DNA from 2 places in the Solibacillus sp. FSL W7-1464 genome. Region 2 is predicted to be linked to the other one. Evidence: riboswitches for the same ligand, from Rfam matches in the RefSeq annotation. Region 2 holds a riboswitch; the other holds the start of a gene.
The links. Region 2 has a riboswitch for S-adenosylmethionine ahead of metK (methionine adenosyltransferase). Riboswitches for the same ligand answer to the same signal wherever they lie in the genome.
Positions count from the first base shown of each region.

Region 1: another riboswitch for S-adenosylmethionine. It lies ahead of MKZ25_RS17540 (bifunctional homocysteine S-methyltransferase/methylenetetrahydrofolate reductase); the one in region 2 lies ahead of metK (methionine adenosyltransferase).

Region 1 covers NZ_JBBORC010000001.1:3,518,106-3,521,316, reverse strand. Annotated here, with positions in the region: gene hemG (protoporphyrinogen oxidase) at 20-1,405, shown strand; SAM riboswitch class I at 1,493-1,590, shown strand; gene MKZ25_RS17540 (bifunctional homocysteine S-methyltransferase/methylenetetrahydrofolate reductase) at 1,693-3,211, shown strand, end outside.
Region 2 covers NZ_JBBORC010000001.1:2,863,190-2,866,400, forward strand. Annotated here, with positions in the region: gene MKZ25_RS14085 (gamma carbonic anhydrase) at 1-260, shown strand, start outside; gene metK (methionine adenosyltransferase) at 365-1,561, opposite strand; SAM riboswitch class I at 1,826-1,941, opposite strand; gene pckA (phosphoenolpyruvate carboxykinase (ATP)) at 2,140-3,211, shown strand, end outside.

The DNA of each region.
Region 1 (3,211 bases), 650 kb from region 2:
GAAATAGGAGAGAATGGACATGAAAACAGTAGTAGTTGTAGGTGGCGGGATTACCGGGCTATGTACGATGCATTACTTGAGAAATAAAATGCATGAGCAAAATGTGGAAGCCCGGTTAATTCTGATTGAAAAGAGCACATATTTAGGCGGGAAAATCCATTCCGAACAGGATAGCGGTTTCATTATGGAAACAGGGGCTGATTCGATTGTTGCTCGTCATCCAGGGGTATTGGAACTTATAAAGGAGCTTGATTTTGAATCAGAGCTTGTATATAACGAAACAGGTATTTCCTACATTCATACGAATAATGAGCTGCATGCTATTCCGGCAGGATCAACATTCGGTATTCCGATGAGTGTAGAATCGCTCATGTCGAGCACTTTAGTTTCCGAAGAAGGGAAGAAAAGAGCACTTCAAGACTTTGAAATCCCGAATACTAAATTTACTAAAGAAAGCTCAATCGGTACATTTTTGGAATATTTTTTAGGTGAGGAAATTGTCCGCAAGCAAATTGCCCCTGTATTAGCGGGTGTTTATTCAGGAGATTTATATCAATTAAGCCTGGCGTCTACATTGCCTTATTTAGTGGATTATAAAAACAACTACGGATCGATTATTAAGGGCTTCGAAGCGAATCGTGAGCAATTCGAAAAAGCTGCGAATAAGAAGTTTATTTCCTTCCGTTCCGGTTTATCGGCCCTGATCAATCGTTTAGAGATACAGCTTCCGGAAGTTGAATTCATGAAAAATAAAGTAACAAAGAAAGTTCGTAAAACAGGCGAGCAATATGAAATCATGCTTGAAGACGAAACGATTTTAGCAGATGTTGTTGTACTGGCCATCCCGAATGATACGGTCCGTCAAGTAATACAGGATGACTCACTGGAGAAACAGTTGGAAAAGTTCACGACGGCATCAACTTTAACGATGTATGTTGGTTTTGATGTACCGGACGATATATTACCGGCTGATGGTACTGGATTTATCGTTTCGCACAATAGTGATTTAGTCTGTAATGCGTCGACATGGACGAGCCGTAAATGGAAGCATACGTCTGCAGAAGGCAATTTACTCGTTCGTCTGTTTTACAAAGATATTAATCCGCGCTATGAACAATTGGCAGCCATGTCTGATGAAGAGCTGACAACAGTTGCATTGGAAGATATTCGTCTGAGCTTAGGTATTGAAGCGAAGCCGACAGTCGTCAATGTAACGAGGTGGATTGACCAAATGCCACGATATGATTTGGCGCATAACGAAGCGTTATCGAAAGTTATACAGCAGATGGCAACGGATTACCCGAATATCCTATTAGCGGGATGTGCCTATTTCGGAGTGGGAATAGGTGCCTGTATTTTAAACGGTAAAAAAACGGCTGAACAGATTATTAGTCGAATTATGTAAAGAAATACTTCATTCGGCTAAAGGGTATTGACGGAACTATTAGATAACGTTATGATTCATTTAATTATTTCAAAAATTCATATTATTTTCTTATCAAGAGAAGTCGAGGGACTGGCCCGATGAAACTTCAGCAACCAACGTTAAGTCAGGTGCTAAATCCAGTGGCGGATGCCAGAAGATGAGAAGGGATTAAGTTGATAACTATTATGCCTTCTTTTATTTAATGAAAGAAGGCTTTTTTGTATCGTTAATATACTGAAAATACTGTAAATGATGGAGTGAAGGTAATGGGTTTACTTGAAGAATTACAAACACGGGTTTTAACAGCAGACGGGGCAATCGGAACACTTCTTTATTCATATGGGTTGGATTATTGTCATGAAGAGATGAATATTGCACGTCCTGATATTATAGAAAAAATTCATAGTGAATATATTGCGGCAGGTGCGGATATTATTCAGACAAATACATACGGAGCTAACCGGATTAAGCTTGCGCGTTATGGCTATGAAAATCGTGTGATGGAATTTAATGAAGCTGCGCTGAAAATCGCTAAGCGTGCTGCTTCTCTGGATGGGCAATATGTTCTGGCGACAATCGGTGGTATTCGCGGAATCCGTAAAAGTGACGCGACATTAGATGAAATTTTATTTGCATTCCAAGAACAAGCGGAAGTACTGCTAGCTGGTCAACCTGATGGATTCTTACTGGAAACCTATTACGATTTTGAAGAATTATCACAATGTGTCCATCTCTTACGTTCGATGACCGATTTACCGATCATTGCCCAAGTGACGATGCAGGAGCCGGGCGTCCTTCAAAATTTAATGTCTCTGAACGAAGCACTTCAGGATTTGGAAAGATTGGGTGCGGATATTGTTGGGAGTAACTGCCGATTAGGTCCTTTCCATACGATTCAGGCATTTGAAGGAGTCAATTTACCGAATAAGGCATTTCTGTCGGCTTACCCAAATGCATCATTATTGGATATTGAAGATGGCCGTGTTGTCTATGAATCGGAAACCGATTATTTCGCTCGTGCAGCCGTTGAACTTGTAAACCAAGGAGTCCGTTTAATTGGCGGTTGCTGCGGAACAACACCGAAGCATATTGCGGCGGTGAAAAAACGTTTGGCGAATATGCAGCCAATTGATACGAAGGAAGAAAAACCTGGATATACACAATTCGTCCGTATTCCGGAGCCGCGTAAGCAGGAGCCGCTCCATGAAAAAGCCAAACGTGAACGTTCTGTTATTGTGGAGCTTGATACACCGCGTCATCTGGAAATTGACGGATTTGTCGAAGGGGCAAAACAGCTGGCAAAAGCGGGCGCCGATGTTGTTATGATGGCTGATAACTCACTTGCTTCGCCGCGCATCAGTAATATTGCGATGGCTGCTATTTTGAAAGAGCATGGAATTCGTTCGTTGCCGCATTTAACATGCCGTGACCGAAATTTAATTGGGCTTCAGTCACATTTAATGGGACTTGATGCACTGGAACTTCATGATATTCTGGTCGTGACAGGGGACCCGACAAAAGTGGGGGATTTCCCAGGCGCGACGAGTGTATATGATGTTTCGTCAATGGAGCTTATTTCTCTTATTAAGCAGTTAAATAAAGGCGGTTCATTTACCGGGAAATCACTCCGTAAACAGGCGAATTTCTCGGTAGCTGCTGCCTTTAATCCGAATGTGCGTGTATTGGACCGTGCTGTTGCCCGTTTAGAGAAGAAAATCGAGCATGGGGCAGATTATTTTATTTCACAGCCGGTTTATACAAAAGAAAAGATTATCGAAATCTATG
Region 2 (3,211 bases):
TACATAGCTGTACAATTAAGAAACGCGCTTTAGTTGGTATGGGTTCCATCATACTGGACGGGGCAGTTATAGGCGAAGGAGCGTTTATCGGTGCCGGCAGTCTAGTACCACCCGGAAAAGTGATTCCTCCCAATTGTTTGGCGATGGGGCGCCCGGCAAAAGTTGTGCGTGAAGTAACAGCTGAAGATCGCGCAGATATGGATCGGATTATTTCCGAATATGTGGCGAAAGGACAATACTATAAATCCCTTCAGAAATAGTTTCACAATCATATTGTTAGTCGAAATCTCTACCTATAATATAGGATGTTTACTGGAAATCATAAAAAAGGAGCTATCCATTTATCTGGATGCTCCTTTTTTTATTAAATTCCTGCTTTTGCTTTTAATTCAGCTGCTTTATCCGTATTTTCCCATGGCACATTCAAATCTGTGCGGCCGAAATGTCCGTATGCTGCTGTTTGTTTATAGATAGGGCGTCGTAAATCAAGCATTTTAATAATGCCTGCAGGACGTAAATCGAAAAGTTCACGAACCCAGTTTACGATTTGTGATTCTGCTACTTTTCCTGTACCAAACGTATCAACTGCGATTGAAACAGGTTGTGCAACACCGATTGCATACGCCAACTGCACTTCAGCACGGTCTGCTAAGCCCGCTGCTACAATGTTTTTAGCAACATAGCGTGCTGCATATGCTGCAGAGCGGTCAACTTTCGTTGCATCCTTACCAGAGAATGCTCCGCCACCGTGACGTGCATAACCACCGTAAGTATCAACGATAATTTTACGACCTGTAAGTCCTGCATCTCCTTTAGGGCCGCCGATTACGAATCGACCTGTTGGGTTGATGAAGTACTTTGTAGCTCCATCCAATAAATGAGCAGGAACTACCGGTTTAATAACGTGTTCCTTAATATCTGTTTGGATTTGTTCCAATGTTGCTTCTTCATCGTGCTGTGTTGAAATAACGATTGTATCCACACGAACAGGCTCATTGTTTTCATCGTATTCGATTGTTACTTGTGTTTTACCATCCGGACGCAAATATTCCAATTGGCCTGATTTACGTACTTCTGTTAAACGACGCGCTAGTTTATGAGCTAAAGAAATAGGCATCGGCATAAGTTCGGGAGTTTCGTTACATGCATAACCGAACATTAAACCTTGGTCACCGGCACCGATTGCTTCAAGTTCGTCCTCTGTCATTGATCCTTCGCGTGCTTCCAAAGCCTGGTCAACACCTTGTGCAATGTCAGGTGATTGTTCTCCTACAGCTACTAGTACTGCAAGGTTTTCAGCATCAAAGCCGTACTTACCGCGTGTATAGCCGATTTCTGCTACTGTATCGCGTATAATACCTTTCATATCTACATAAGTAGAAGTTGTAATTTCACCAGATACTAATACTAAGCCTGTTGTTACCGTAGTTTCACAAGCTACACGTGCATTTGGATCTGCAGCTAAAATAGCGTCTAAAATGGCATCCGAAATTTGGTCACAAATTTTATCCGGATGTCCTTCCGTTACACTTTCTGATGTAAACAGTCGACGATTTGTCATGTCATTTCCTCCTAAATCACTTTGGCAATTGTTTTTTATTGATACGGTACTCATTACCCATGTCCGTTATATTGCAGCAATTACACAAATGCGTATCCGCTTTTTAACGTCAAGCTATATTTGCTTTAACACGAGGGTCTGAAAGGCTGTAACTATCTAATTTTCGCTTAGCACGAAATTGTAAATCAAAATAAAAAAAATCCTTTCTCTCATAGCCGTGTTCATCACACGTGAGGAAAGGATATTACGTTTCGTTACCTTTCACTCTTATCGTTCAAGGGAAATTTTGCCCTTGCATCAGGTTGGCACCAACACGTATAAAATATACGCAGGTTGCCGGGTTTCATAGGGCCTGCCCCTCCACCAGCTCGGGATAAGAGTATCCGTTCAATTAAACATCTTACGCAAAAAAGCAAGTGCTGTCAACAAATTTTGACTTTTTTCGATACGTAAAAAATTGCGAAAAAATAATTTGCAATTAGTATAGATTATTTCACTTAATGTGTTATACTATTTTTGAATTAGGAATCAACTCCCCTCTATAAGGGAATACTATAAAAAAGGATGGTATTTAATAGATGAATTCGGTAGAAATTGCTAACGAGCTGAAAGAACTTTTAAACGGGGAAAATATCAAAACTCAATTATCTGTTCCACAACTAATTGAAAAAGCTACATCACGTGGAGAAGCAACGCTAACAGTTGAAGGCGCATTACGTGCCGAAACAGGCAAATATACTGGCCGCTCTCCTAAAGATAAATATATAGTAGAAGAAGAAATTTCAAAGGACAAAATCGATTGGGGTAAAGTAAACCGTCCGATCTCAGCAGAAGTATTTGATAAACTTTATGTAAAAGTTGTAAATTACTTAAAAGAGCGCGACGAGTTATATGTATTCAACGGTTTTGCTGGTGCAGACAAAGAGTCTCAATTATCTATTAAAGTAATTAACGAATATGCTTGGCATAATCTATTCTGTCATCAATTATTCATCCGCCCAACAGCAGACGAATTGGCTAAACACGTTGCCGAGTTTACAATCGTATCTGCACCAAACTTCAAAGCAGATCCGGAAGTAGACGGTACTGGATCGGAAACGTTCATTATAACATCTATCGAAAAGAAAATCATCTTAATTGGCGGAACTGAGTACGCTGGCGAAATGAAGAAGTCCATCTTCGGTATTATGAACTACTTGTTACCTGAACAAGGTATCTTCCCAATGCACTGCTCTGCTAACGTTGGTGAAGAAGGCGATGTAGCATTATTCTTCGGTTTATCCGGTACAGGGAAAACAACGTTATCAGCTGACAAAGACCGCAAATTAATTGGTGATGACGAGCACGGCTGGTCTGACAACGGTGTATTCAACATTGAAGGTGGTTGCTATGCTAAAACGATCAACCTATCCGCTGAAAATGAGCCGGAAATCTACAATGCGATCCGCTTTGGTTCAGTATTGGAAAACGTTGCGGTAGACCCTGAATCACGCGAATGCGACTATGCAGACGGCTCATTAACTGAAAACACACGTGTCGCTTACCCAATCGACTTTATCGACAATATTGTCTTACCATCAGTAGCAGGGCATCCAAATACAATCGTCTTCTTAACAGCCGATGCATTTGGTGTATTACCTCCTATCTCTA